DNA from 3 places in the Undibacterium sp. Ji42W genome. Region 2 is predicted to be linked to each of the others. Evidence: predicted binding sites of a transcription regulator. Region 2 holds the regulator's gene; each other region holds the start of a gene.
What was found. The regulator FliA, encoded in region 2, starts transcription of late flagellar genes. The targets are predictions, from matches to a motif close to CTAAAGTTTNNNNNNNNNNNGCCGNTA.

Region 1: the regulator FliA is predicted to act here: its motif matches at 4,014-4,040, upstream of fliD (flagellar filament capping protein FliD).
Region 3: the regulator FliA is predicted to act here: its motif matches at 3,188-3,214, upstream of ACO0LG_RS22010 (flagellar protein FlaG).

The regions. Positions count from the first base shown of each region.
Region 1 is NZ_JBMPOV010000004.1:423,876-431,816, forward strand. It holds gene ACO0LG_RS11405 (tetratricopeptide repeat protein) at 1-1,583, opposite strand, end outside; gene ACO0LG_RS11410 (flagellin) at 1,984-3,471, shown strand; gene ACO0LG_RS11415 (flagellar protein FlaG) at 3,572-3,955, shown strand; gene fliD (flagellar filament capping protein FliD) at 4,075-6,087, shown strand; gene fliS (flagellar export chaperone FliS) at 6,131-6,601, shown strand; gene ACO0LG_RS11430 (flagellar protein FliT) at 6,608-6,943, shown strand; gene ACO0LG_RS11435 (flagellar hook-length control protein FliK) at 6,949-7,941, shown strand, end outside.
Region 2 is NZ_JBMPOV010000011.1:131,434-139,374, forward strand. It holds gene flhA (flagellar biosynthesis protein FlhA) at 1-363, shown strand, start outside; gene flhF (flagellar biosynthesis protein FlhF) at 360-1,700, shown strand; gene ACO0LG_RS22825 (MinD/ParA family ATP-binding protein) at 1,693-2,523, shown strand; gene ACO0LG_RS22830 (RNA polymerase sigma factor FliA) at 2,532-3,263, shown strand; gene ACO0LG_RS22835 (flagellar motor protein) at 3,245-3,985, shown strand; gene motD (flagellar motor protein MotD) at 4,027-4,866, shown strand; gene ACO0LG_RS22845 (flagella synthesis protein FlgN) at 5,005-5,517, opposite strand; gene flgM (flagellar biosynthesis anti-sigma factor FlgM) at 5,520-5,825, opposite strand; gene flgA (flagellar basal body P-ring formation chaperone FlgA) at 5,953-6,681, opposite strand; gene flgB (flagellar basal body rod protein FlgB) at 6,869-7,273, shown strand; gene flgC (flagellar basal body rod protein FlgC) at 7,279-7,683, shown strand; gene ACO0LG_RS22870 (flagellar hook assembly protein FlgD) at 7,706-7,941, shown strand, end outside.
Region 3 is NZ_JBMPOV010000010.1:222,570-230,510, forward strand. It holds gene ACO0LG_RS21995 (ATP-grasp domain-containing protein) at 1-126, opposite strand, end outside; gene ACO0LG_RS22000 (pyridoxal phosphate-dependent decarboxylase family protein) at 131-1,594, opposite strand; gene ACO0LG_RS22005 (hypothetical protein) at 1,798-2,730, opposite strand; gene ACO0LG_RS22010 (flagellar protein FlaG) at 2,742-3,134, opposite strand; gene ACO0LG_RS22015 (LysR family transcriptional regulator) at 3,356-4,222, opposite strand; gene ACO0LG_RS22020 (quinone oxidoreductase family protein) at 4,345-5,337, shown strand; gene ACO0LG_RS22025 (lipocalin-like domain-containing protein) at 5,339-5,869, shown strand; gene ACO0LG_RS22030 (YjgN family protein) at 6,021-7,103, shown strand; gene ACO0LG_RS22035 (M48 family metallopeptidase) at 7,100-7,941, shown strand, end outside.

The DNA.
Region 1 (7,941 bases), on a different contig from region 2:
CGCGTGTCGGGTCTGTATACATATGCAGGACCATCCAGGCACCATACTTTCTCTGAAAATAAATGGGCGCAATTGTCCGTAATTGTGGGCTTGTCCGTCAAGTAATAATCAATCGCACTCAAGCCAGTTGTATAACCATATTCAAGCCAATGCAAGGAAACTGGTGCCGGTTTGCGTGCGAATACCGACAGGCGGTTACCATTGGTATGACCCGCGACATCCACCAAGATATCGATGCCATCAGCACGAATACGTTCTGCCAGCACCTCATCTGTCATATCCCGGGTTGGCACCCAATGGTCTACCTGTTTTTTATAATAGTCTGTGACCTCGTCCTCAAACGGTGGATTGGCATAGGCATACACTTCAACCTGCCCTTTGTCATGCGCTTCTATGAGTGGCAAAAGAAAATACTTGCAAACATGATTGTAAAAAGCTTGGGTCACATAGCCTACTTTAAGCCGTTTGCCAGGTATAGGGGCATTTTCAAATGCCCTCCATGTTGCCTTTAGTGGAGCGGTAAACCGTACATCAAACTCGTGGTAAGCATTAAAAATGACTTCCGGCGTCAAATCTGGATGGTAATTCAGGCAAAACAATAAGTTGGTATAAATTTTTCTGTTGAAAGATGATTCACCATCTTGTCTGAAAGACAGTGTTTTTATGTAGGCTTCTATCGCTGCATCCAGGTGATTTGCTTCACGCAAGGTATCACCATAGGCGGCCCAGATCTCTGGAATATTCTGCGTCAGTGTCAAGGCATGCTGACCGCATTCTATAGATTCTTGCACCTGCCCGTTCTGACGCAGAGCATCAATCAGATTAGGGTAAACCTGAACCAGATCGGGTTGCAATTGCAAGGCATGCCGGTATTGCTCAATAGCGACGCTGTACATGCTGTGCTCGCGATAAGCCAACCCAAGATTGTTAAACAGGTAGGCCAGGTTGGGGTTTAATTGAACAGCTTTCGATATACTGGCAATCGCCTCTTCTGTTTTACCAATAAAACGTTGCGCATTGCCAAGATTATTTAGCCCGACCACCATATCTGGCTGTATCGCCAGTGCTTTTTCCAGATAAACAATAGCGTCGGCGCAGCGCTCCAGGGAAATCAGCACATTTCCCATATTTACAAGAACATGCGAATTATTCGGCAACAGGCTAACTGCCTTGCTTAATGCATCCAAAGCCTGAGGGAATTTGGCCTGTTCTATCCTGGCAAGACCAAGATAATCCCAGACGATGCCATCACGAGGCAAATAAGATGACAGCCACAAACTGCCATCTTCCAGTTGCGCATACTGCTTTGCCAATAAGTACTTATTAAATATACCGAAAGCGATTTTCCTGTTATCAGCAAAATGTGGCATGACGTCAAAGGCGAGCTTGATATACGTCATACCTTCATCGCACTCGTTTGTATCGCCACAGATTCTGGCTAAAGCATAGAGCGCTTCAGCATGGCGCGGAAAATGCCGGATAATATTCAGTGCGGCATGTTTTGCCTCGGCCAGCGCTCCAGCATCGAAAAACTTATGAACTTCACGCATTGCTTTTCGGGCATCAAAACCTGTTTTTGCCATGACCAGTTCCTAAGTAAGATTTTTTATCATTAATTATTTTTACAAATGCCTCGGTTTGCTTACAAATTATTTAAGCAAAATGAGTAAAACTGCATGCATAGAATGGAAAATACCAGAAACAACCCTGCTCAGGCTTATTTTATAACCAATGAATTTGTTTCCATGTGTTAAATAAAGCCCCAAAACTAAATCAAATTAGACCCTAAAGTATTTAAAAAAAGCGCCGACAAGCGGAATGACTAAAAAAACTTGAGCGAAAAAAATAAGATTTATTTTCAGAAACACGCTAAAACTTTTTTTATCTGTACCGATACCCTTTACAACGGCGGTCCAATAGTCAGCACGAAAGACCAAAGTTTCAGGCTACTACGCCAATTTGAATAACTTAGGGAGAATTACCATGGCTGTTATTAATACCAATATTGCATCGCTGAATGCACAACGTAACTTGAGCACATCCCAATCTGCTCTGAACACTTCCCTGCAACGTCTGTCTTCCGGTCTGCGTATTAATAGCGCCAAAGATGATGCCGCTGGTCTGGCTATTTCCGAACGTCTGTCTTCTCAAATTGGTGGCTTGAATCAAGCTGCACGTAATGCGAACGACGGTATCTCCCTGGCGCAAACTGCTGAGGGCGCATTACAACAAATCGGTTCCAACTTGCAACGTATTCGTGATCTGGCCGTACAATCTGCCAACGGTTCTAACAGCGTTTCTGATCGTGCCGCTCTGAACAATGAAGCAAGTCAGCTGATTTCTGAGATCAACCGCGTTGCCAGCAGCACTAACTTCAACGGTGTGAACCTGCTTGACGGTAGCTTCTCCGCACAAACTTTCCAAGTTGGCGCTAACGGTACATCGAACGATCAAATCAGTATCGCTTCCATCTCCAGCGCAAAATCTAGTGCCTTGGGTGTCGGTGCATCTTCCAGCTACGCAACAACAGTTGCCGGTGCCGGTGCAGTTACTACCACAGCCCTGGCTGCTGGTGACTTGTCCATCAATGGCTACCAAGTTGGTGCTTCTGCAGCAGATGGCGTATCCTTCTCCAACTCTACAGCTAGCGGCATCTCCAAAGCAGCTGCGATCAATGCAATCAGCGGCAGCACAGGTGTTACAGCAACTGTTGGTTCGACAACTGTTGCAGGTACTGCAAGCACTTCTGCAACAGCCATTGCTTCTGGCGACATTACTATTAACGGCGTAAATCTGGGTGCCTTGAATGCATCTACTTCTGGCGCACAACGTGGTGCTCAAGTAGCTGCTGCTGTCAATGCAATCAGTACACAAACAGGCGTTACAGCAACATTCAATACATCAACTGGTGCAGTTGCACTGGCTGCTGCCGATGGCCGTAACATCACTGTAACAGCGAGCTCAAACGCTGCGGCTGCCGCTGCAAATACAGGTATTACCGTATCAGCAACTGGCGCAACTGACGTAGCTACATCAACACTGTCACTGACTTCTACCAGCTCTGCTGGTATCACTCTGGCTAACGGTACAGGTACTGGTTTGACAGCTGCCAATCTGACAGGTGCCTTTACATCTGCTTCGGTAACGGTTGGTGCTGGTGTATCGTCACTGAATCTGGGTACGGCTGCCGGGGCCACCTCTGCGCTGACGACCATTGATGCGGCATTGCAGTCAATCAATAGTTCCCGGGCTTCTCTGGGTGCGTATCAAAACCGTTTCTCTTCCGCGATCGAAAGTTTGCAGACTAACTCTGAAAACTTGACAGCATCCCGCAGCCGTATCCGTGATGCAGATTTCGCCCAAGAAACAGCGTCCCTGACTCGTGGCCAAGTGTTACAACAAGCTGGTACAGCGATTTTGGCTCAGGCAAATGGCTTGCCAAACGGCGTTCTGGCCCTGTTGCGTGGCTAATAGAAGTAGGCTTAAGTAAATTAGGTTTATACTTAAAGCATAAAGCATGTCCCCCTGGTCATCTTTTTGATCAGGGGTATTTTTCTTGAAGGAAAAGATCATGGACATCCGGTCGATAGGGAGCGCATCTCCATCAGGACAACTGATCGCCGATCGTACAGTCGCACCTGATACCAGCTCACCCGTTTATAAGTCTGCAGCAGCTTCAACGCAAACCATTGATGCGGTCAAGGCAGCCTCCTCTGCGTCAACACCACCAGAATTTGATAAAGTGACCAAAGCAGTCGACGATATCAACAAAACAATCCAGTCTCTGTCACAATCCCTGGAATTCAGTGTAGAAGAACATAGTAATAAAGTAGTCGTGAAGGTGGTTGATCTGCAAACCAAAGAAGTCTTGCGCCAGATCCCGTCTGAAGAAGCCCTTGAAATATCGCGCTCTCTGGATAAACTACAAGGTCTATTGATCAAACAACAAGCGTAATTAGCTAATCTATAGTCAGTCCTGCATCTAAGTTTTAAATTGGCATGTAAATTCCCCTCTAAAGTCTGGTTTGTCTTTGCCGATAATTTAGTACAGTACGGTCTGACAAGGGGAACAATGTGGGCATACAATCGACAGGCTTAGGCGCCAATCTGGACGTCAACGGTCTCATTACCAAACTAATGCAGGTGGAGAGTCAGCCACTGACAACACTGGCGAAGAAAGAAGCCAGTTTTCAGGCAAAGCTATCTGCTTATGGCACGCTTAATAGCGCGCTCAGCGTTTTTCAGTCCAATGTTACCGGCCTCAGCAATCTGGGCACTTTCCAGTCGCTTACTGCTTCTGCAGGCGACAGCTCAATTTTATCTGCCACCACCACCAGCGTTTCTACTCAAGGTAGCTATAACGTCAATGTCACCAAGCTGGCACAGGCGCAAACTATTTCCAGTGCTGGTCAACTCAGCTCCACTGCGAGCATAGGTAGCGGCACCAGCACGACAATCAACTTCGAGTTTGGCACTATCGCTGGCGGCACTTCTGCAAATGGCGTGTATACAGGTTCGACTTTTACCCAGGATGCAACACAATCGATCGGTACAGTGACGATCGATGGCGCGAACAATTCGCTGCAAGGTATTCGTGATGCAATTAATGCCGCAAAGGTAGGTGCAACTGCAGCCATTGTTGGTGACGGCAGTGCTACGCCCTATCATCTTGTGCTTACATCAGCAAAAACTGGTGCCACTTCTAGCTTGAAAATCTCTGCTACTGGCGATGCCGCAATTCAAAGCCTGGTGAATTATGATCCGGCTGGCGCACAAAATTTTACGGAAACAACGACGGCACAAAATGCAGCGCTGACTGTTAATGGTATTGCAATTTCCAGTACATCCAATGCGGTAACTGGCGCCATACAGGGCACAACCCTGAACCTGAGCAAAGTGGGCACGACCAGTTTGTCATTGAGCGCCAATACCAGCGGGATACAATCTGCAATCAATGGTTTTGTGAAAGGCTTTAATGACTTTCAGGCCACGTTAAAAACCCTGACCGGTTACGATGCCAGTACGCAAAAAGGCGGCATCCTAATTGGCGATTCTACCGCCAGGAATGTACAAAGCCAGATCAGGTCGACACTCAGTACCGCTGTCAACGGGCTGGGTGGGAATATCACGAGTCTCGCCAGCATAGGCATCAGTTTTCAAAAAGACGGTACACTTTCTGTAGATTCTTCGAAACTAAATACTGCCTTGTCGACGAATTTCAATGAAATCAGCGGTCTGTTTGCCTCTGTCGGCAAAGCAACGGACAGCCTGGTCAGTTATACCAGTTCGACCAGCGCAACCAAACAAGGCGCTTATGGACTGGAAATCACAGCCATTGCCACGCAAGGTGGTTTGCAAGGCGACTTGGACCTGACTGCTGCCAGCACCACCATTGCTGCCAACACTGGCATCAATGTAACCCTGGATGGAAAGACGTCTCTGGTGTCGCTGGCTGCGGGCACTTACACGGCGTCTTCACTGGCGACCTTGCTGCAGACTTCGATCAATGGCAACTCTATATTCAAAGACAACAGCTCAACAGTCACTGCAACGATCAATGGCAGCGGCCAGTTGCAATTGCAATCAACCCGCTATGGCAGCGCGTCGAATGTGAGTCTGGCTGATGGCACAGGTACTGGTGCAGCCAGCTTTACCGGTACTGTGCTGAATGGTACTGCGGGCGTGGACGTAGCAGGGAAACTGAATGGCATTACAGCAGCCGGTAGTGGGCAATATTTGACGGGCGCGACTGGTTCCGATGCCGAAGGTTTGAAAATATTGGTCAGCGGTGGCTCACTTGGCGCACGCGGTACGGTCAATTTTTCAAGAGGTTATGCATCTCAGGTATCGTCTTTGCTGTCTAGTGTTGTTGGCACTTCAGGCTCTATATCCAGTGCTACAGATGGTATCAACCGTAGCATCAAGGACATAGGCAAACAAAGGGATATTTTAAATAGCCGCCTGTTCGATACAGAAGCACGCTACCGGGCACAATTTACAGCTTTGGACACTATTGTTAGTAGTTTGAATAATACTAGTTCATTTCTCACGCAACAACTGGCAGCACTGACGTCAAGTACGAAGTGAATGTGGTTAGCAGTATCAATAATATCAGAGAGGATTAATCGCTATGTTTGGCTCATCTCAAGTACGTGGTGCAAATGCCTACGCAAAAGTTGGCATAGAGACTGGCGTGATTGCTGCCAGTCCCCATAAATTGATTGTGATGCTTTTTGAAGGAGCAATCGTAGCGATCTCCAATGCATCGCAACACTTAAGCAACGGTGAAATTGCCTCTAAAGGCCAGTCAATTTCAAAAGCTATCGCCATTATCGAAAACGGACTGCGCGCAAGTCTCGATAAGAAGGCAGGTGGTGAAATAGCCAATAATCTTGATGCGCTTTACGAATATATGAGCGCCCGTTTGATTCGCGCCAATTTGGACAATAACGATGACATGCTCAATGAAGTAAAAAATCTCTTAAGGGATTTAAAATCTTCATGGGAAGCGATTGCACCCAGCAACGAACCTGTCGCAGAAGCACCAAAAATGAATATGGACCCATTGTCCCCTCGTCCTGCCAACTTTGTTGAGGCTTGAATCAAGATGAATAGTCTGGAACTAATCTCATTGTATGAAAATGTTGCCGCAATTACAGGCAATATGCTTGAAGCAGCACGCTCAGGCAATTGGGAGCTGCTGGAACAACTGGAGAATGACTGCTCCAGCCGCGTGCAAACCATACGTGAAAGCGAAATCCCTTTTGACCTGTCCGCAGACATGCGCGACAAGAAAGTCCGCATCATCAAGAAAATTCTTGCTGACGACAAGGAAATCCGTGATATTACCGAACCATGGATGGCGCAGTTGTCAGATCTGATAAAAAACTCCAGTACCAACAGAAAATTATCTAATGCTTATGGTGCAGGTAGTGCAGCCTGATTTTTATGGCTACCCCACTCGATAGTTTGTCCAAACCAGTTGCCAATATCGAGGCACCAGCAGCAGCATTATCCATCAACGAAACCAGGCAGGACATCACTCCAAAACTGGCGCAACTGGTTACCGGGCAATTGCTCAAAGGCGAAATCCTGTCGAAGTTGATGGATGGCAGTTTTACCGTGCGGGTGGCAGGCATTACCGCCAAGATGATGCTGCCAGAAGGTACAAAAACAGGCGACCAGATTCCATTGCGACTGATCGCAACCGAACCCCGCCCCACCTTCCTGCTGGAACACAACGGCGACGCCCAGTTCCCTACTCCGCTACCGCAAAACTACGCTGTAGGTGCTGACAAGCGCCCACAGCTTCAAACCAGTAATTATCTCGGTGCGGCTGTCAATGAAGTGGAGACACCAGTCTCGCAAACAATCAGCAGACCAAGCACTCCAGAAACAAGCATTAAAGCCGATACTTCGAGCATAGTCAGTTTGTCAGTGAATGAAGCTGCCAGGAAGGTCAACAATGATACTGGCATCAACTCCCCCAAAGTCAGCCCACATGAAGTAACGACTGCAAAACAGGGAGAAATCAACGGCAAGCTCTTCCCTGGCAATAACAATGCCTTTGATACGACACCGGATCGCCTGAGCAGCGCACCGACATCACTGAGCAACACAGGGAAATTCATTACTCAAATTTTGCAGACTGCCCCCAATCAAGGGGAGAAACTGAGTATTGCCAGCCAGACTCCGATCGTTGCTACTGCAGTGGAATTAAAAGACACCAGTACGACAGCGAGTAAGCTCCAGCACCAGATCAGCACCAGCGGCTTGTTTTATGAATCCCATGTTGCAGAATGGGCACAGGGCAAGCGGCCTATCAATGACATCAAGGCAGAGCCTCAAGCAAAAATTGGCGCCACCGACATCACTGCCAGCAACCCTGCTACAGCTTTAAGCCCTGTCAATAAAGAAATGGGGCAAATAATTCACCAGCAA
Region 2 (7,941 bases):
GTCAGGATTGCTTTGGGCCGTGCCATTGTCCAGCAAATCTTCCCGACCGGGAATGAGATGACAGTCATGACCCTGGATAACCGTCTTGAACGCCTGTTGATGCAAGCCCTGCAAACCAGTGGTGCTGATGGCTCAGGCATGGAGCCTGGCCTGGCCGACACCCTGGCAAGCCAGACCGAGGCTGCGGCCCAGCATCAGGAGCAAATGGGTCTGACGCCGGTCTTGCTGGTGCCCGCGCCATTACGTGCCTTGCTGTCGCGCTTCCTGCGCCGCAATTTGCCACAACTTAAAGTCTTGTCACACGCAGAAGTACCTGAAACAAAAACCATTAGAGTCACCAGTCTGGTCGGAGGTCAATCATGAACGTCAGAAAATTTACCGCGAATACTTCTCGCGAAGCTTTGCGCATGTTGCGCGATGCTTTGGGGGCGGATGCCGTGATCCTGTCTAACCGTAATGTCGGCGGCAAGGTGGAGATACTGGCGATGGCCGATGAAGCTATCAGCACTATTGAACCCACTGCCAGCGATGAGATACTCATACCTGAAGTGCCACGCTTTGCACCACGCTTTCAGACTGAAGAGCCAGTCACCAGACAGCGTGTTTTTGAGCGTCCTGTCGAAGAACCTGCAATTGTCAGACCAACATTCAGACCGATAAACAATACAAACAGTACACATAGTACGCCTAACTTTGCCAATGAGGTTGAAGCGCCGGTCAGTGCCAATGAACTCAATGATGTGATGTCAGAGATACGCTCCATGCGCAGTATGCTGCAATCGCAACTGGCAGAGATTTCCTGGTCGCAGACACAAAAACGTCAGCCTCAAAAAGCAGAAATCCTGCGTGAATTACTGGCCACCGGCTTTAGTGCGAGCCTGGCTCGCTATCTGGTAGAAAAACTGCCGGAAACTGGCAAGGTCGAGAATGGGCTGGACTGGATCAAAAGCACCCTGGTGCGTAATCTGTCCACCATCGATAATGAAAATGAAATGCTGGAAAAAGGCGGCGTGTATGCCCTGGTAGGTCCGACAGGTGTGGGCAAGACGACGACGACCGCTAAACTGGCTGCCCGTTGCGTGATGCGCCATGGCCCCTCCAAGCTGGCATTGATCACGACTGACGGTTATCGTATCGGCGGTTTTGAGCAATTGCGTATTTATGGCAAAATCCTGGGTGTGATGGTGCATGCGGTCAAGGATGAGGCAGATCTACGCATCGCTTTGTCCGAGCTCAAGAACAAGCATACCGTCCTGATTGATACTGTGGGAGTCAGCCAGCGCGACAAAATGGTGACTGAACAGGTGGCAATGTTGTCTGGAACAGACACTCCGGTGAAGCGTTTGCTGTGCCTGAATGCGACATCGACAGGCGAAACCTTGAGCGAAGTAGTGCGCGCCTATCAAGGTAATGGCCTGGCAGGTTGCATACTGACCAAGCTGGATGAGGCCGCGACTATAGGTGGTGCATTGGATATTGCGATACGCCAGAAACTCATGGTGTATTACATTGCCAGCGGCCAGCGTGTGCCTGAGGATCTGCATATCGCCAATAAATTGTATTTGATCGACCGCGCTTTCAAGCTCAAGCGTGAGACAGCGGCTTTCCGTTACCTGGATGAAGAACTGCCTTTGTTGATGGCGGGTGCAGTTTCTGCACAAACATCAGGCCGTGCTGGCCAGGAGGTATCCCTTGGCTAGTTTTGATCAGGCAGAAGGCCTGCGCCGCATGCTGGCTGGACCAAAACCACGGGTATTCACTTTCTTGTCTGCATTGAGAGAAGATGAAAAAAGCGGCATGCTGGTCAATTTGGGAGTGTCGCTGGCGCGTCAGGGTAACCAGGTCTTGATGGTGGATGCGCGCGCTTCAGAAAACAGTGTGGGCGCATGGTTGAATGCCAGCGTTGATCAGACCTTATTGGATGTAGCGAAACAACAGCGTACAATGAAGGAAGCAGTCAAATTGGTGGCATCCGGCTTGTCGGTTACGATGCTGTCCCGTCATGCCTGGCTGCCGCCAGAAAATACACGGCAATTGTCCAAAGTGTTTGACGTGGCGGCCAACAGGGCTGATCTGGTCATCGTGGATAGCGAGATCAACCTGGACGACAGTTTCGCCTTGTCTACGCTGGATGACAGTGAGCTGGTGATACAGGTCTCTGCTGATCCTGCCATGATCAAGGCTGCGTATGGATTGATCAAACGCATAAGCAACCGGCTCGGCAGGCGTGGTTATGGTATTTTAGTGTCCGGCGCATCGGAAAAAGAGGCGAGATTGATTTATACGAATATGGCGCAGGCGGCCAGCCGTTACCTGGCGGTGCCACTGCACTACGTTGGCCATGTGCCGGAAGATGAACACGTAAGAAAGGCTGCGCATTTGGGACGTTCTGTGATTGATGCTTTTCCTAAAGCCCTCGCTTCGCTGGCATTTTCCCGGCTGGCTGAACAATTGGCGAAGACCGCGCGTTCCACCTTGTGTGTAGAGGGAGTCCCTGAGCTGGGTGTCGGTCTCGGAATGTAATCAAAAAAATGTACACCGCGAGCGGAAAATCAGATAAAAACTTCCTTTTAAGGGAGCATGCGCCACTGGTCAAGCGACTGGCTTACCAGTTGAAGGCGCGCCTGCCTCCCAGTGTGGAGGTGGATGATCTTGTGCAGGCCGGTATGATAGGCCTGCTGGACGCCGTCAACCGTTACGAAGATACCCATGGTGCACAGTTCGAAACGTATGCGGTACAGCGCATACGGGGCGCCATGCTGGATGAGCTGCGCAGCAGTGACTGGTTGCCGCGTGGCGTGCGCCAGAACATGCGCAAGATAGAAAACGCCATGAATGTGCTACAGCAAAAGCTGGGCAGGCCACCGCTGGAAACCGAGGTGGCGAAGTCGCTCAAGCTCAGCCTGGAAGAATACCAGAACCTGCTGACAGACAGTGGTGGACACCAATTGGTGTACTACGAAGACTTTCATGATGCGGATACCAAGGAACATTTCCTTGACCATTATTGTTCAGATGCGTCAGGTGACCCCTTACAGGATTTACTCAATGACGACTTCCGTGATGCCGTCATTGGGGCAATCGACAGCCTGCCAGAGCGCGAGAAGCTGCTCATGGGTCTTTACTACGAGCAGGAATTGAACTTGAAAGAAATTGGTGCGGTAATGGGGGTATCAGAGTCGCGGATATCACAATTGCATAGTCAGGCTGTTGCCAGGCTCAGGGCATACTTAAGGGAGAAAGCGTGGACTGGGCTAGCGTAATCGGATTGATACTGGTGATATTTGGCATAGTCACCGGACAGTTGATGGAAGGGGGCAACCTGTCTTCGCTGGTGCAACCCGCTGCCTTTGTCATCGTGGTAGTGGGAACGCTGGGGGCAGTGCTGCTGCAAAGCCGGCTCAACACTTTCAAGCGCGGCGTGCGTATGCTGCGCTGGGTGGTATCTGAGCCACCTGATACCAGTAAGAAGAATGTTGCTGATGCCTTGATCTGGAGTGTCGTTGCCCGACGTGAAGGATTTTTGAGCCTTGAGCGTTATATGAATGCCTCATCTGATCCTTTCATCAGCAAGGGATTACGCCTGGTGATCGATGGTATAGACCCGATACGCCTGAAAGACATCCTCGACGTTGATATTTCATTATATGAAATGGAACAGCGCCAGGCTGCCAAAATCTGGGATGCGGCGGGTGGTTATTCACCTACCATAGGCATTTTGGGTGCGGTGCTGGGACTGATTCATGTCATGGAAAATCTCAGCGACCCTTCCAAGCTCGGCGGCGGTATCGCAGTTGCCTTTGTTGCCACTATTTACGGTGTGGGCATGGCCAACTTGTTATTTTTGCCAATCAGCAATAAATTGAAAGAAATCATAGGCCGTGAAGTGACGCGCCGTGAAATGCTTTCTGACATTTTTTACAGTATTGCCCTTGGTGATAGCCCGCGCGTGGTGGAAGAACGGCTGACCCATCATCGGAACTGACGGTAAGACTGAAAGTTACGCTACATTGAGAAAAAGTACTTATGGCAAGGAAAAAATACCACGAAGAACCAGACAACCATGAGAGATGGCTGGTTTCTTATGCGGATTTTATTACCCTGCTGTTTGCTTTTTTTGTTGTCATGTATGCCATTTCCTCGCTGAACGAGGGCAAATACCGCGTCTTGTCAAATTCTCTGACCGGTGCATTTGGCAAAGTCATGACTGTTAATCCTAAGCCTGTTGATGCGCAGACTGAACAAAAGATCAAGCTTGATCCTCTGCCTCTGGTCAAAAACCGTATCAATGAAGGTTTGCGCAAAGAAAAAGCGCAAATGACCACCATGGCCAAAGATATCTTGACCGTGCTGGAACCCCTGGTGCGCGAAGGCAAGGTGAGGGTCACCCAGACCAGCCGGGGCATCACCATAGAAATTAATGCCAGCCTCTTGTTCGCTCCTGGTGATGCACGTCTGAATGTGGATTCCATACAGGCACTTAAAGCAATCGCTGGCGTCCTGAAGATTGATACCCATGCCATACAGGTAGAGGGGCATACCGATAATCTGCCGATCAAAAACTCCATTTTCCCATCCAATTGGGAGTTGTCTGCCGTGCGCGCCAGTACTGTTGCGCGTTTGCTTACAGAAAATGGGGTAGATGAAAACCGGGTGACCGCAGTGGGGCAGGGAGCGAAACTGCCTGTCAGTGAAAATGATACTCCGGAAGGACGCTCCAGGAACCGTCGTGTTTCTATCACCATTCTGGCGGTTTTGCCAGAACCGGTGGTGGAGGTGCCCATCACACCAGCAGCTCCAGCAACACCAGGCGCAACACCTCCGGCACCGCTGTTGCGTCCTACCGCCGCTTCTCTGGGGTTGTAAATTCCGAAGTTTGCTTGCCGGCTGAGTTAAGGGCAATAAGAGAAAGTCATCACGAAAACATCGCGATGAAATAGCTGTAACTGTAGTTTGTTGCGGATAGAAAGTTTTACAGCAAAACAGGGCAGCAAGTGACCTTGCTCAGGTGGCGATATAGCCCTTGCCTGGCGTGCTCTTGACCGTGGACTGACCATTTGGGCCATACATGGATCCAGCTTGGTTGGTATTTTGTTGCAGCAAGTTCAAGGTGGCTTGGTTCAGTGACAACCTGCGGTTAATCAGCGACCCATTCGTACGGTTGTCTTCTTTTGCCTGCACAGTCAGTTCCAGCAATGCGTCCCAATGCCTGGCACTATCTTGTGTATCGATCGCTGCATCGCCCACTTGTGCCGCTTGCGCCAGGTAAGCCTGCATACCTTCAAGGTCAGTATTAAAGCCAAGGTCGCTCAAGAAGCTGTTACGCTTTTTTTCAAGCTCCGTCATTTTGATCACAAGCTGTCCCTTGCTCTGGGTAAAGTCATTGAGCTGGACTACGTCGCTTTCTATCAATGCTGATTGCTCTTGCTTAAGCAAATCGGCGAGCGAAGTCATGATGCTCACTTCTTCCTGCAGGCATTGTTGAATGGCAGCGTGTCCGGAACTTCTTGCGTTCATTTTTAACGTTTTCTGGAATTGAGCAAATCTTTTACTGTTTCCAGCAAGCCATCAGCGACTTTTTCCGAGTTCACTTGAAAGCGTCCTTCAGAAATGGCCAACTTGATCGCTTCCACCTTCTTCGTCTCAAACACAGCACCGCTTGCCTGCGTACTTTGCAAGGCTTGCAACTGTGAGGACAGGGGCGAGATCTGTACTTTCGACGAATTCGCAACGGGAACCGCATTATCTGCTGGTTTTTCCGTGCGAGCCTGTTGCGGGCTTACTGGTAGCCCCGCGGTTTTATTTAGTGCGTCATCAATTTTCACAGCGATACCCTCAGTATGGGACTTACAAACATCTACATCCAGTTTATCGGCTGCTTAATTTTAAACTTTAACCTTACTGCAAAAAAATATTGCATGTATTTAATTCTGTCCGGGCAAACTCTTGCTATCAGTAAATTATTTCTATAATGCCACCATTTTTGGCAACGCCACTAACGGTTTGTCCGGAACTGGTTTTCGCTTTGGCAATTTGACCATTTGCTGCGTTATTGAGAGCAATAGCATCCGTTGCCACTTGGAAACCAGGTCCATTGCTGATTACCCGCACAGATTGCCCTTGTTGCACGACTGCGGGGCTTTTTAACGCATCCAGCCGCATGACACTGCCTGACGCCATGGAAACCTGCATGCTTTTGCCTATAGCCTGTTCAGGCGCCGTAATGACGCCAGCTGGTAATTTTGAAATGTCACCCCTTTGCTTGTTCAAATCGCTGAGAGAGATTACTTGCCCATGGGTAAGTGCATTGGCTGCGACATAATAATCTGCCGTGACTTGCACATTCGCCTGCAGATAGACCAGCCAGGGTGCAGGGGCCGTGCAACGTATCGCCAGCGTCACTTTCCCCCAAGGCTTGCTGCCAGGTAATAAATAGGGATTGGGATTGTCGCAAGCCTGCAAGTTGAGCCGTTTATCCACTTCGCCCACGGTCACCAGTATCTCGTTGCTCTGGCCCGACGCCTGCAATGTCAGAAAATCAAGTGCGATCTGGCGCAATTGTGCTGCGTCTTGCTGCTGGCTAACGGGAGCAGCCTCGCCCAGACATGGTAGCGCCAGCACTGCTGTCAACGCCAACACTTGCTTGTTATATAGCTTTCTGAATAACTTTGCGGCTTTCATGTTGCTTCCTGCCTGGATTGTTCTGAACTCTATTTTAGGATGACCAGTTTTTTTTGAAAGCACGAATAAACAGGTTTTTCCCATTCTACTTGCCTGATCAAACTTGTACTGTGGCGACTAAGATGCAAGGCATAGAAAACCCTTATGCGCCTCATGTACCTTGGGCGCTATGGTCAAGGAGATAAAGATGGTAAGCAAACTAGATGATTTTTTCAAGTTTCACGAGACTGCATTATCAGTCCGCGGGCAGCGCCAGCAATTGCTGGCATCAAATATTGCCAATGCGGATACTCCTAACTACAAGGCCAAGGACATTGATTTTTCAAGTGCCCTGAGCCGTGCACTGGGACAAAACCTGAACCAGTCACCGACCGTTTTGAATAAAACAGTGGAGCAGCATATTGATACGCCGGGTAGCGTGGCAGGTGGCGCACCACAGTTTCGGCCGACAGTGCAGGGTAGTGTCGATGGCAATACCGTGGATATGGATGTAGAACGCAATCAATTTACTGACAATGCCCTGCGTTATGAAGCCAGCCTGACCCTGATCAATATGCAGATCAAGGGTATGTTGGCAGCGATACAAGGATAACCATCATGTCACTCTTTAATGTCTTCAATGTTGCCGGATCAGCCATGAGCGCGCAGTCTCAGCGCCTGAATGTGGTGACCAGCAATCTTGCCAATGCCGACAGTGTCACCAGTTCAGACGGTACGCCATACAAAGCCAAGCAAGTAGTGTTCAGCGCGGTACCTGTTGCCGGCACTGCTTCTACGGCAGTCAAGGTAAATGAGGTTGTAGAAGATACTAATCCGCCTAAACTGATGTATGACCCAAAACACCCGATGGCAGATGAAAAAGGCTATGTCGCCATGCCGAACGTGAATGTAGTGGAAGAAATGGTGAATATGATTTCGGCATCACGTTCATATCAAAACAATGTAGAAGTCATGAATGCAGCAAAAACCATGCTGCTGAAAACCTTGACTTTAGGGCAATAAGATTTTCTGTAAGGAATAGATCATGGCTACCACTGGCGTACAAAGCAGCACCGTCGATCCAACATTGCTGGCGACGATGAACGGTGCAAAGGCATCAACCAATTCGACTGAAGATGCAAAAAACACTTTCATGACCTTATTGGTCACCCAACTCAAGAACCAGGATCCGCTGAACCCCATGGACAATGCCCAGGTAACCAGCCAGCTTGCCCAATTATCGACTGTCTCTGGCATCGATAAATTGAACGCCTCTGTGAC
Region 3 (7,941 bases), on a different contig from region 2:
CAATTCTGTCCCCAGTGGTTTTAAATCGCCACCAGAAAATGCGATGCGCATCAGAGGAGCCAGGCCTATCAATTTACTTTGTACTGGCTCGCCCGTTGCCGCGCCAGATTCGTCGATGTTCGTCATATTCTCAATCGCCTGAAGTATGAATTTGCTCGCCAATGGCGAGAGTTGCATTAAGCAAGGCGTCGATATCGGCAGAGGTGGTTCTGTGATTGACGATTGCCGCGCGTATGGCAAGCCGCTTGTTGATGATGGTGGTGGATGGTGCTGCGATACCGGACTCTTGCAAGGCCATCACGATATTGGCATTGAGTACATCACTTGCCTCATCACTGAGGCCGTCAACACGGTAGCGGAAACAGACAATATTCAAGGCAACCGGTGCCATTAATTCGAATTTTGAATTCGCCAGGATACTGACTTTAAGATACTGCCCCAGCTCGCAAGTATGAGCAATCATCTGGCCCAGATGTTCTGCGCCGTATACCTGCAAAGTGAACCAGGTTTTGAGTGCCCTGAAACCGCGTGATAAATCAGGCCCAAAATCACAGGGCCAGGGTGAGCCCCCAGCCAGGCCTTTGTTCTCACGCCGTAAATAGCTGGCTGGCGTGGCAAAGGTCGCATAATGAGCATCGCTGTCACCCACCAGAATAAAGCCTGCGTCATAAGGTACTTGCAACCATTTATGAAAATCAAAGGCGATGGAATCAGCGCGCTCTATGCCAGTCAGGCGTGCAGCAATACTGGGCGACAGCATACCCAGCGCACCAAATGCACCGTCGATGTGGAACCATAATTTTTCAATGCTGGCAACATCTGCCAAGGCCTGTAAATCATCAATCGCACCAACATCCACTGAACCGGCAGTGCCTACCAGCATGAATGGCGTTAATCCCGCGGCGCGGTCTGCAATGATTGCTGCCTGCAATGCGCCGACATCCATTTCAAAGCTGGCATTCATGGGGATGACGCGCAAGGCGTTTCTGCCCATCCCTGCCATGTCCATGGCCTGGGCGACACAACCATGGGCACCGGCTGAAGTATAAGCTACCAGCCGCTCAGGAAAAGCCGTGAGCCCCTGATACCTTACCTCTGCGCCCAGAGCACGCGCCCGTGCTACCAGTACGGCAATAAAATTAGCCATCGACGTGCCTGTAACGAACAGGCCGCTGGCAGTATCCGGAAAATGGAATAGCTCGCTGACCCAGCGGGTTATCTGGCGCTCGACTTCTATGGGGATATGATCACGCCCACCCAGATTGGCATTCAGGCCCGCTGCCAGCATCTCTGCCAAGGTACCCACGGGGTTGCCACCGCCCTGCACCCAGCCCATGAAGCCAGGATGGCTATTGCCTACTGAATACGGCAAGATATTTTCCATGAATTGTTGATGCACTTCGCTAAGCTCAGCCGGCGCAGCAGGCAAAGTCGACTGGAATTTTGCGCGCACTTTATCCGGTATTACTTGCCACACTGGGCGTTCGCGTATGTGTTCTGCGTAATCAAGGATATCGTCCAGCATGCGATGTCCCTGCGCACGCAGGGACTGCCAGTCATCGGGGTCCAGTGAGTTCTTTGGCGGTACGGTCATTCAAATATCCATCCGTGAATAATTGCAGCGCAAAGACGGGAAGCGTCCAAGCTTATTCACATTATGGATGAGCGGATAGAAAATGAAGTGTCGAATAAAGCAAATTTTGCTGCTTTATTGATGCGAACGAATAGTTCAATCGCGAAAAGTGGCCTAAAGGCAACAGACTTGAATCTACAGATTCGATGATTGCGCAGACTTGATTAGCCAGACAGGTAGTCTGCCAATAACTGTTTCCTGGAGCGGGCGCGTGGGCTGGACCAGTAATCTGCCACTTCCATGACGATCGCATCGCCTGAACGGATGGACAATTGATAAGGCTTGCCCATCATCACGCTATGCACATACATGGCAAAAGCCTCGGCAAAATCATCATAGGCATTAGTTGCGGCATACAGACTGGAGAAGCCGGTTTTTTCCATTGCCTGGTAGATGCCGGGGATTAAATCACCCGCAACTTGCTGATCACTATAGAAACGCAAATTCTTGCGGTACTCAAAATCATGTCTGAGTAAAGGAATGATGTCGCCATTCATGGCGATTTGCCAGGACAAGCTCAAGAAACTATATTCATCAGTTGATCTGAATTTTTGCGAACCTATCCACCAGTCGGGTAAAAATTCGCTATTGGCCGTCAGCACATGACCAAATTCATGCAAGAGTAAGAACTGCATGGCATTTTTGCGGTGATCGTTTTCCGGGGTTTCAATTTGCAGACTGACTTGAAAAGCTGAGCCTGGCAAAAATGGCGTATTTTCTTTCCAGCTAGCCCAGTCATTGGCTGTGCGGCATAAGAAAGCGTCGGCATCCATGAGTGTCACGACGCCTAGTATCTTGCCATCAGGGTCTGAGACAACGTCCGTCACAGCAGATGACCCAAGGCCATGTCCAAGATAAACACCTAGCAAGGGTTTATCCAAAAGCCTCAGCACAGCAGGTGGCATATCCGCTATGGCTGTACGGATATCATTTAAAAAATCGGGATTCAGTTTAGCCTGTATTAGCCCTAGGTCGGCGGGAGTGTTATTCACTTTCGCGACATATGCCAATAGTTCTTCGGATGCATTGCCTATCCTGTCAAGGAGAGGCAAACTTGCTTGTTTTAACCAGTATTCAACATCAGAGCTGACAATCACTCTTTATCCATTCATGCATGGTCGTTCAACAAAACACCTTTTTTACCTTCCAGATCACGGGCTATAGCCAGCACTTCTCTGGAGGGGATTTGCCGCAATACGACATTGGTTTCATTATCAACAATCTGCACTACCACTTTACCAGAATCGCTATCCAGATTGAGATTAACGCTTTTATTCAAACCTATGGCACGATTGATCTGGTCGACAGAGTTCTTTAGTTCTTTGGCCGAAATGTCATTTTGGGGCTGACTGTCTTTGCTAACGGCAGTTTTACTGGCTTCAACTGTTACCGGTCCAGATGCAGGTGCCGCTTTAGCAACAACTGGTGCAACCTTGACATCTTGCCGGGTATCAACACTGACACCGCCAGTGGCCCCACCTGCTATTTGATTGATGCTCATTTTGCTCTCCAGCCCTAAATTAAACCACATGACGGATTACTCCATATTGTGTATTACGGTCGCTTTTGTCAAAAGTTTAGGTTTATTCTTGAGAACAACTGAATTTAGTGTCACCACTTGTAAATAGCCATCTGAATCACCAATGAAAGATTGTTAATAAATACAATATTTCAATAAATCAAGATGAAAGCTTATTTAATAATTAATTATTAATTTGACATTCACAATAACAAATCAGTCATCTCTGCACCAGAAAACAAGTCGATCAAACCATCAGCTACCGCCCTTACTCTGGGAGAGCGGCGCACGTCATCGTGCATCACCAGCCAAAGCTTTCTGCGCAGAGGGCAAGCTTGTTGCTCTATACGATACAGGTGGCGATGACTCTGGCGCAAATAATGCGGCAAAACCGTTACGCCAAGATTTGCTGCCGCACACTGTGCCAGCACCATTTGGTCATTACTGCGAAGAACAACTTTGCGTTGCGCCAGATAATCTTCCAGCCATTGATGATGGGGCGTTGCAGAGTGTTTTTCATAAGCGACGAATTCCCAATCGTCTTCCTTGTGCTTTTTCAGGTAGGCTTTGCTGGCATACAGGCCATACCCTACGCTGGCCAGGGGTTTGATGACGAGGCCCGCTGTTTGCGGGCGCGCCATCCGCAAAGCAATATCTGCCTCACGTTTGCCCAGGCTGACCTGATGTCGTTCTGCCTGTAACTCCAACTCCACGCCGGTCAAACTGGCGCAAAGAATTTTAAGCCGGGGGGCGAGTAAAAAGGTCGATAAACTGGGTGGTGCAGAAATGCGCACTACACCTTCCATTTTGCTTGCGCTTAGCGCTTTTCTTTCAAAACTGAACCAGCGCTCCTCCACTTCCCGCGCATGTTCAATCAGATCCTGCCCTTCTGCCGTCAATTGCCAGCCACGCACAAGTCTGTCAAACAGACGCAATTTAAGCACAACTTCCAGCGCATCTATGCGACGGGCAACTGTCGTATGTTCAACCTGCAGGCGACGTGCAGCCCCGGTCAGCGTACCGCAATCGACCAGTGCAAGAAAATATCGTAAATCATCCCAATTCATCATGGTGCAATTATGCACAGTCCAGGCGAATTTTTCAGTAATTTTCTTTCTGTCTGAGTTTGGCTAAGCTGCAAGTCATCAAATCAAGCATGACTGTAATCCAGTCAACCAACCAGAGAGAGAATATGCAAGCCATACAATTTTTTTCACAAGGCTCACCAGAAGTACTTGAATTGCGCGATGTACCGGTGCCCACTCCCAAAGATGGTGAAGTGCTGGTACGTGTCGATTACGCCGGAATCAATTATGCAGATGTTTATCAGCGCAATGGACAAAATCCCGCCACACTGCCCTGCACCCCGGGTGCTGAAGGCGCGGGCATCGTAGTCGAAGGCAGTGCTGACTTGCCAGTTGGTACAAGGGTCGCATGGCTGTCGCAGCCTGGTGGTTATGCAGAGTACATGGCTATTCCCGTATGGAAGTTGATCGCTTTGCCATCAGAAGTCAGCACTCGCGATGCAGCAGCCACGATGCTGCAAGCTGTCACCGTGCAATATTTATCTGAAACCAGTTACCGCATACAGGCCGGAGAGACGGCGCTGGTACATGCAGGGGCTGGTGGTGTGGGCTTATTGTTAACCCAGGTCTTGAAGCAGAAAGGGGCAAACGTCATCAGCACCGTATCCAGCCCGGAAAAAGCGGCATTGGCGAAATCTGCCGGGGCAGACCACATAATTTTGTATACGCAAACTGACTTTGTCGCTGCCACCAACGAATTGACTCAGCAAAAAGGCGTACATGTTGTTTATGACTCGGTAGGTCTGACTACTTGCCTCGGCAGCATGGCAGTCTTGCGCCCGCTGGGCAGCCTGGTTTTGTTTGGACAATCAAGCGGCAATGTGCTGCCCATAGACCCCATGCACTTATGCCGTCAGGGATCTTTGTTTTTGACACGCCCTACTCTTGCGCATCACATTGCTGACATTGAGAGTCTGAAGTACCGAAGCCAGCGTGTTCTGGACTGGTTGCGCGAAGGTGTATTGCGTTTGCGCATACATCAGGTTTATCCACTGGAGCAAACTGTCAGAGCCCATACAGATCTGGAGTCACGCCAGACTACAGGCAAATTACTGCTGGCAATCAGTGACAAAGCAAAAAACGAATGGCAGGGGAAATGACATGAAAACTTCAAACAAGAAAATCATCACTTTGATTTATCTGGCGGCCCTCAGCCTGCCAGTCAGCGCTTTCACAGAACAGGAAGTCGATAAGAACGAACAGGCACAAAAATCCCTGGCAGGTACTTGGGCACTTGTGGCAGCACCAGAAATTCGCGCCGATGGCAGCCGTGGCGAAACCTTTGGGCCAAATCCGCAAGGCTTGCTTATCATTGACGGCACTGGCCTTTATTCGTTGCAAATCTACAAATCAGAACGCAGCAAGTTTGCAGCAGGAGATAAAAGCATAGGTACAGAACCAGAATACCGGGCTGCCGCCCTTGATACCAGTTCACACTATGGCCGCTGTTTCATCGATACAGAAAGAAATGTACTGATTTTCAGGATAGAACATGCATCCTTCCCAAACTGGGATGGCAGTGAACAGGCCAGGCAATTTGAGGTAAAGGCTGACCTACTTAGTTATCGGGTACCCGCCGGCGCAAATGGCAATGGCACTACCGCTATCTCGACCTGGAAAAAACTGCATTAGTAAAGTTGCTTAAACCATTTATTTTCCACGACAGTATGTGGAAAAACATCTGCGATGAGAGGTCGAAAGCGCTATTGCACTTGACTTAATACCAACTCCATGAGATTGTCCATGCTCCAAAAAAATTAGAGTGCATGGGAAAAACACAAGCATGGATAACTTCCAAAACAACGACTTTTCAGTAAGTCAGCAATCTTCAAGTGGTACGCTGCAACTTGAATTCAGGGGAAGTGGCAGCGAATATTTTCGCATATGGATAGTTAATCTATTGCTCAGTATTATCACCCTGGGTATATATTCTGCCTGGGCAAAAGTACGCCGCAACCGCTACCTGTATTCCAGCACCCATCTTGGTGGCAGCAGTTTTGAATACCATGGCAATGCAATTGCCATACTCAAAGGGCGCATTGTTGCTTTTGTCTTTGTCTTTGGCTACCAACTGGCGTTCAAATTCTCCGTGGGTCTGGGATTTGCGATGATGTTGATGATGGTGGCAGTCATGCCCTGGCTGGTCTGGAAAAGCCTGCAATTCAAGCTGTATAACTCCAGCTACCGGGGCATACGTTTTGGTTTCCGTGGCACCGCAGGACAGGCATACAGCACTTTCTTACTTTGGCCCCTGCTGGCTGGTGTTACTTTGTATTTACTGGCACCAGTCTTCCATCAACGCCTGAAAAGATTCCAGCACAACGAAAGTCGTTTCGGCAGCACACATTTTTCTTTCAATGCAGGCGTTGGCCAGTTTTACTGGGCTTACCTGGTCGGCATAGGCATCATGCTGGCTGGCATGATTGTTATTGGCGTAGGCTTTGGCAGCACAGTGCTGGCCCTGTTTGCTGGTGGCCACGGTGAAAAATTAAATATCGCGGCGATCACCTCATTTGGCCTGTTTATCTTCGTCCTGTATATGTGGATGTTTGCAATCTACCCTATCTTCCTGACCTTGCTGCAAAACCTGATCTGGAACCATACCAAGCTGGGTGATCATCAGTTCAAGAACAATTTGCAATGGGGTCGCATGACTTTTATTGCCATCACCAATATACTTGGTATTGTTTGCACTCTGGGTCTGTTTATCCCGTTTGCACAAATTCGTTCCCTGCGCTATCGCGTTGAAAGCCTGCAACTGGAAGTCACTGGCAGCCTGGATGACTTCATCGCAGAAACACAAGAACAAGTCAATGCAACAGGCGAAGGCATGGCTGATCTACTGGATTTTGATTTATCTCTATGAACAAAGTTGCCGCCATCTATTTTGATGGCAAAACCTCGCGCCTGCACCATGTTGAGTTTTCGGTGCAGGGCGATATCGCCCAGATATGCGAAGTCAGTAATACATTGCATGCAGGGGTCATACGCAGTTGCCCGCTGTCAGAATTGCGGGTATCTGAGCGTACCCGGCATGCCCCGCGCAAGGTCACCTTCAGCGATGGGGCCTATCTGGAAATCACGGATCATGCCCGCTTCAATGCCATACTTGACAGTACCGGCTACCAGGATTCTGCGGTAGTTCAATTGCAGCAGAGCTGGACAGGCACTCTGGCAGCGCTGGCAGCTGTCATCATCACACTGACCCTGGGTTATATCTATGGTTTGCCAGCAGCAGCCAAGGTGGCCGCGTTTTCCACGCCGGTATCTGTTGAGCGCAAACTGGGTGACGGGGTGCTGGAATTTTTGGACAAGCATATATTTCAGCCTTCAAAATTGCCTGCAGCCAGACAGACAGAATTGCGTGAACGCTTCCAGCGCTTACGCCCACCGCGTGAAGGCAGCCCTAAATATCAACTGGTATTTCGTAAAAGTGCCATAGGCCCGAATGCCTTTGCCCTGCCATCTGGCGACATCATCATCACCGATGAAATCATTACCTTGATGAAGGACGATGATGCAGTCATGGGTGTGCTTGCCCATGAGCTTGGTCATTTGCACGAGCGACACATGACACGCCGCATCATACAAAGTTCTGCAGTGGGTGCCGTCACTACCTTGCTGTTTGGCGATGTGTCAGCAGTGATTGCCAATATACCGACACTGATGCTGGATATGAAATATTCGCGGGACGCCGAAACTGA